2 regions of the Hydrogenophaga taeniospiralis genome follow, and region 1 is predicted to be linked to the other one. Evidence: predicted binding sites of a transcription regulator. Region 1 holds the regulator's gene; the other holds the start of a gene.
What was found. Region 1 encodes sigma-54, which starts transcription at its own class of promoters, with help from an activator protein. Its sites were predicted from a motif close to TGGCANGNAANCTGCTTT; they were not measured.
Positions count from the first base shown of each region.

Region 2: the regulator sigma-54 is predicted to act here: its motif matches at 1,338-1,355, upstream of KIH07_RS09345 (ammonium transporter).

Region 1 covers NZ_JAHBAG010000001.1:1,456,711-1,460,116, forward strand. Annotated here, with positions in the region: gene lptB (LPS export ABC transporter ATP-binding protein) at 1-209, shown strand, start outside; gene rpoN (RNA polymerase factor sigma-54) at 317-1,981, shown strand; gene KIH07_RS07130 (THUMP domain-containing class I SAM-dependent RNA methyltransferase) at 1,994-3,334, shown strand.
Region 2 covers NZ_JAHBAG010000001.1:1,945,223-1,948,628, forward strand. Annotated here, with positions in the region: gene KIH07_RS09345 (ammonium transporter) at 54-1,256, opposite strand; gene KIH07_RS09350 (DUF2867 domain-containing protein) at 1,482-1,994, opposite strand; gene KIH07_RS09355 (bacteriohemerythrin) at 2,125-2,643, opposite strand; gene KIH07_RS09360 (DUF805 domain-containing protein) at 2,742-3,077, shown strand; gene KIH07_RS09365 (HDOD domain-containing protein) at 3,112-3,406, opposite strand, start outside.

The sequences.
Region 1 (3,406 bases):
TGATCGAGATCCAGCACATCATTGGCTTCCTGAAATCGCGTGGCATCGGGGTACTGATCACCGACCACAACGTGCGCGAGACCCTGGGTATCTGCGATCACGCCTACATCATCAGCGACGGACAGGTGCTCGCCAGCGGCACCACGGCCGAGATCGTGGAGAACGCCGAAGTGCGCCGGGTGTACCTCGGCGAGCATTTCAGGATGTGATGCATGGGGCGCTTGTGTGTCTCATGCCCGCCGGCCCGACCCGGCTCCCGCACCGCTGCGCGACCCGCGCGCCGGGTCGCTGTCCCTCCGTTTTGCCGGCCTGACGCATGAAACAAGGCCTGTCGCTGCGCGTCTCCCAGCATCTGGCGCTCACGCCCCAGCTGCAGCAGTCGATCCGTCTGCTGCAGCTGTCCACGCTGGAGATGGCGCAGGAGGTCGAGCAGATGCTCGACGAGAACCCGTTTCTGGAGCGCACCGAGGAGCTCGCCGAACGCGAGGCGTTTGGTCTGGAGCAGATCGACGCGCCGGTGAGCGCGGGCGAGCAGATCGCCGAAGCCACGGTGGCGGCTGCCAGCGACCTGGCCCCGGCCGCCGAATTCGACGGCCCGTTGCCGCCTGCGTCGTCCACCGTGTCGCCGGTCGACGGCGGCGAAGGCGGTGAGGGCGAGGCGCTGGAGAGCCGGCTCGATGGCGCCGCGCCGATGGAAGAGAGCTGGGAAGGCGACGGCACGGTCGAGATGGCGCCCGATGACAGCGAGTGGGGCGGCGACGCGCCGCCGCGCAACAACAACTCGTCGGGCGACGACGACGAAACCGCCAGCGCCGCCGACCTCGCGCGCGTGCCCGTCAGCCTGCAGGACCACCTGCACGACCAGGCCCGCTGCCTGCGCCTGAGCGACGAGGACAGCGCCGCGCTGTATTTCCTGATCGAGTCGCTCAACGACGACGGTTACCTCGAAGAGCGCCTGTCCGAGCTGGCTGGCGCCTGGTTGCGGCTCTCGGCCCCGCCGGGCAAGCCGGTCGATCCGCAGGAGCACCTGGAGGAACTCGAAGCGCTCGAACAGCGCCTGGGCGTGGCGCTGCAGCTGCTGCAACACATGGAGCCTTCGGGTGTGGGCGCGCGCGACCTGGGCGAATGCCTGCGCCTGCAGATCCTGGAGCTGCGCAACAGCCCCGAGGCGCGGGCCGCGCTGGCCATCTGCAGCCAGCCGCTGGAGCTCATGGCCAAGCGCGACATCAAGCGCCTGTGCAACCTGTGTGGCCTGGACGACGCCACCGTGCGCGCCGCCCTGGCCTTGATCGCCCGGCTCGAACCCAAGCCCGGGCGCCGCTTCGTCGATGTCGAGCGCAACGTGGTCGTGCCCGACGTCATCGTCACCCGCGCCGGGCGCGGCTTCAAGGTCCAGCTCAACGCCGAGGTCATGCCGCGCCTGCGCGTGCACGACGTGTACGCCAATGCCATGCGGCAGAACCGGGGCGGACGCGACAACGGCGGCGAAGCCGGCCACGCCGCCATGCAGCAGCGGCTGCAGGAAGCCCGCTGGTTCATCAAGAACATCCAGCAGCGCTTCGACACCATCCTGCGCGTCTCCAGCGCCATCGTCGAGCGCCAGCGCAACTTCTTCATGCACGGCGAACTCGCCATGCGCCCGCTGGTGCTGCGCGAGATCGCCGACGAACTCGGCCTGCACGAGTCCACCATCAGCCGCGTGACCACCGCCAAATACATGGCCACGCCCTTCGGCACCTACGAACTGAAGTATTTCTTCGGCTCCAGCCTGGGCACCGAAACCGGCGGCAACGCATCGAGCACTGCGGTGCGCGCGCTGCTCAAGCAATTCATCGCCTCCGAAGAGCCGGGCAAGCCGCTGTCGGACAACCAGCTCTCCGACCTGCTGCGCGAGCAGGGCATCGAGTGCGCGCGCCGCACCGTGGCCAAGTACCGTGAGGCCTTGCGCATCGCGCCAGCGAACCTGCGCAAAGCGCTCTGAACACCCCCTGCCGTGAACCAACTCCAACTCTTTCTTCCCTGCGCCGCCGGCGTCGAGGACTTCCTCGCCGCCGAGGTGCAGCGCATCACCAACGAGCCGCTGGCTTTCAAGGCGCGTGGCGGCGTGGGGGTGCGGGCATCGTGGCGCGACGCCATGCGCCTGAACCTGCACAGCCGCCTGACGCAGCGCGTGCTGGTGCAGCTCTGGCACGGCGAGTACCGCAACGAGAACGACCTGTACAACGCCGCGGGCGACGTGGCCTGGGAAATCTGGTTCACCCCGGCGCAGACCATCAAGGTCGAGATCACCGCGCAGCACAGCCCGCTGACCTCGCTCAACTTTGCCGCGCTCAAGATCAAGGACGCCATCTGCGACCGCTTCCGTGCCAAGCGCGGCGAGCGCCCCAGCGTGGACACCACCTGGCCCGACGTGCGCATCTACGCCCACCTCACCACCGACAGCGTCACGCTCTACATCGACACCTCGGGTGAGCCGCTGTTCAAGCGCGGCTGGCGCGAAGACAAGGGCGACGCGCCGCTGAAGGAAACCCTGGCCGCCGCCATGATCGCCGCCACCGGCTGGGACGCCTGCGCCGACCAGCCGCTCGACGACATTCCCCCGCTCTACGACCCCTGCTGCGGCAGTGGCACGGTGGTGATCGAAGCCGCGCAGATCGCACTGAACATTCCGCCCGGCCTGCTGCGCCGTTTCGCGTTTGAAAAGATGCTGCCGTTCCAGGCCCACGTGTGGCAGGCCATCCGGGACGATGCCGTGCGCCAGCAGCGCGAGTGGCCGGCGGGCCACGCGCCCATCGTCTTCGGCAGCGACGTGTCGTTCCGCATGGTCGACTTCGCGCAGCGCAACGCCGAGCGCGCCGGCGTGGCCCACGCCATCCAGCTGCGCGGCGGTGACGCCCTGCAGCGCATGCCACCCTGCCAGACGCCCGGCGTGATGCTGCTCAACCCGCCGTATGGCGAGCGCATCGCCGCCGCCGGTGTGGCCGGTGAAAACGCCAGCGCGCGTGCGCTGCGCCAGGCGCCGCGCACACCGCGCACTTTCAGCGTGGGGCAGGCCGCGCCGCCCGCGCCCGGCCAGGGCCGCGGGGAGCCGGAGGTTTCGCGGCTGGGCCGCGAGAGTGCGCAGATGGCCGATGGCGGCGACGGCAGTGAGTTTTTCCAGCAGCTCGCGGCCCACTGGAAGAGCCACTACGCCGGCTGGAGCGCCTGGCTGCTCACGCCCGACCTCAAGCTGCCCGGCAAGATGCGTTTCAAGGAATCGCGCCGCGTGCCGCTGTGGAACGGCCCCATCGAGTGCCGGCTGTTCCGCTTCGACCTCGTGGCGCGCAGGACGTGAATCCCCCCCGCCGCGCGACGCGCCCAAGGCACTTCGCTCCGGTGGCGCTGGACGCGAGACGCTGAGCGATGC
Region 2 (3,406 bases), 490 kb from region 1:
TCCCGCCGTGCCCGTGGTCGCTCGTGCCGACCTCGCGCCTTCCCCACAAGCGATCACCAGCTCACTTCCCGGTCCGGCGTGGCGCTGATGCGGTGGATGCTCAGGTCCGCGCCGTCGTATTCCTCTTCCTGGCTCAGCCGCAGGCCCATGACCGCCTTGAGCGTGCCATAGACCACCGCGCCGCCCAGCAGCGCCCAGACCACGCCCAGGCCGGTGCCGATGACTTGCGCGCCGAAGCTCACGCCGCCCAGCCCGCCCAGCGCCTGTTGGCCGAAGATGCCGGCGGCGATGCCGCCCCAGGTGCCGCACAGGCCATGCAGCGGCCAGACGCCGAGCACGTCGTCGATCTTCCAGCGGTTCTGCGTCAGCGTGAACATGCCCACGAAGAGCGCGCCCGCCACGGCGCCGACCACCAGCGCGCCCAGTGGGTGCATGAGGTCGGAGCCCGCGCACACGGCCACCAGGCCGGCCAGCGGGCCGTTGTGCACGAAACCGGGGTCGTTCTTGCCGGCCAGCAGCGCGGCCAGCGTGCCGCCCACCATGGCCATGAGCGAGTTCACCGCCACCAGGCCCGAGATGTTTTCCAGCCGCTGCGCGCTCATCACGTTGAAGCCGAACCAGCCCACGCAGAGAATCCACGCGCCCAGTGCGAGGAAGGGGATGCTCGACGGCGGGTGGGCCGACATGCCGCCGTCCTTGCGGTAGCGGTTGGCGCGCGCGCCCAGGAAGATGACGGCGGGCAACGCGATCCAGCCGCCCACGGCGTGCACCACCACCGAGCCGGCGAAGTCGTGGAAGACCGCGCCGGTGGTGGCCTCGATCCAGGCCTGCACGCCGAAGTGGCCGTTCCAGGCGATGCCCTCGAAGAAGGGGTAGACCAGGCCGACGATGACGGCCGTTGCGATCAGTTGTGGCCAGAACTTGGCGCGTTCGGCAATGCCGCCGGAGATGATGGCGGGGATGGCGGCCGCGAAGGTGAGCAGGAAGAAGAACTTCACCAGCTCGTAGCCGTTTTTCTGGGCCAGCGTCTCGGCGCCGACGAAGAACGAGGCGCCGTAGGCCACGCCGTAGCCGACGACGAAGTAGGCGATGGTCGAGACCGAAAAGTCCACCAGGATCTTGACCAGGGCGTTGACCTGGTTCTTCTTGCGAACCGTGCCCAGCTCCAGAAAGGCGAAACCCGCGTGCATGGCCAGGACCATGATGCCGCCGAGCAGGATGAACAGGGCATCAGCGCCCTGTTTGAGTGCGTCCATGTGAATCTCCGTGCAGAAATAACTTGTTTTGGTGCGTTGAAAGCGCCAAAACAGGGTCTGCATGGCGAATCGCACCATTCGCAAGCAAAAAACAAGCCAGATACTTCATGGTGGTGCGGTAGGCACCGAATGGGTGCCTTGGGCCCGATGTTCAGGCCGTGCGGCGCCGGCGCCGCGCGCACCGGTGGTGTGCGGTCAGACGCAGGGGATGCATTCCGGTGTGCTTCAGCCAATCGCCCGCAACGTCGCGGGCACGATCAACCGGTGCATGGGCGTGACCGGCAGCATGTACAGCCTGCCCAGCGCGTTCTTGGTGTGGACCACAGTGGTGACGGTTACACGGGCCCGGTCGTTGGCGGCGGGTGCGCGGTGCACGGAGATCACCACGCTCAGGTGCTTGTCGTTGTCACCGAGCAGCACCTCGTCGGGCGTGTTTTCGATCAGGGTGAAGATGCCCACGCGGTCGCCAGGGCGGTAGTCGGCGTCGGGGCGGGCGGGGTCGATCTGCGAGAGCGCACCCAGGTTCTTGATGCCGAAGACCTGCACGATGCGGTTGCGCAGCGCCATGCAGGCGTTGACCCAGCCGGGCGTGGCCTGTGCGGCCTTGAGAAACTGGCCGAGCGCGCTGCGCTGGGGGTCGGCGGCGTCGATGGCCCAGGCGTCGAAGAAGTCGGCACCCTCCAGACGGGGAGCGATGCGGCTGTCGGCGGGCGGGCTGGTTTCGGAGGGGATGTTCATGGGGGGCTTCTTTCGCTGGGCATCAGCCGCACGACCCGCGTCCACGCCCCTGGCCCGACTATAGCCAGCGGCCACAGCGCGCCCACAAAAAAGCCACCCGGCGGGTGGCTTGGTCGTGGCGTTCGGCCGTTCAGCTGCAGCTCACGCTGCCGCAGCCGCTCATGGAGGCGGGCCGCACCTTGCTCGGGTCGGCCAGGGTTTCGGTGCGGGAGTCGAAGCCCACATCTTTCATGTGCAGCGCCAGGCCGGCGTCCATGCTGGCGGCGTGCTGCGGAAACCACTCGACCAGCGCCTCGGCCAGGCGCGAGATGATTTCCGTGTCGCCCTGCTCGTAGTGCTCGACCACGGCGCGCAGGGTGTCCAGGATGGTGGCGTGGTGCGAGGCGTGGCAGTTGTCGGCGGCGAAGCCGGTGGCCAGCATCCAGCGCTCTTCCTGCGCGAAATGCTCCACCGTGTGCGCCACGAATGTGCGGTACAGCGGCAGTTGCTGGTCGTGCGGCGTGGCCAGCAGCTCGTTGAGCATGACCACGAACTCTTCGTGCGTGTCGTCCATGCGGGCGTCGCCCGTCTGCAGTTGGGGGGACCAGTCCAGCCCAGCCGTGGCTGGCGTGGGCGTGTGGGGGGCGGTGGAGGTTGCAGTGGTGTCCATGGTCCGGAAATGTAGCCGCAGTGGCGGCGACGGGGCTTGATGGAGGTCAAGCGGGCCCCGGCTATCATGCCGCCACCAACTACCTTCTGGAGGATGAGATGAACTTTGTCGATGCCGTCAAGACCTGTTTCACCAAGTACGTGGGGTTCGAGGGGCGCGCGACGCGCTCGGAGTATTGGTGGTGGGTGCTGTTCCTGATCGTTGTGGGGGTGGTGCTGGGCATGCTCCGCATGGGGATGGTGCACAACCTGTTTTCGCTCGCCACGCTGCTGCCGTCGATCGCGGTGGGCGCGCGCCGTCTGCACGACATCGGCAAGAGCGGTTGGTGGCAGCTCATCGGCCTGATCCCGGTGATCGGTTGGTTGGTGTTGATCTACTGGGCCGTGCAGCCCAGCCAGGGCAGCAACGCTTACAGCGGGGCACCGTCCCAGTAACAACGGCCTTGTCGGGCGGCGGGCCGGCCCGTTCTCAGGCCCGCGGGTCGTCCAGCATCTGCAGCACGGCGGCCTGCACGTCGGGCGATGCCAGGGCCTGCTCCAGCCGCGCGAGCGCCGGGTGGGAGAGGCTGGCGCGCAGATGGTGGGTGTCCGCGCCCTGGTCCTGCCGCAGCTCGTAGCCTTCCAGGCCGCGCATCTGGCCGAGTGCCAGCCGTTCGCCCAGGCGGGCGCAGAGGTAACCCAGCGCCAGCCGGGGTGCGCGAGCGGGGTCGGTTGCCAGGTACGGGGTGACGAGTTGCCGCCCCATGGCGCTGACCTCGCCGACG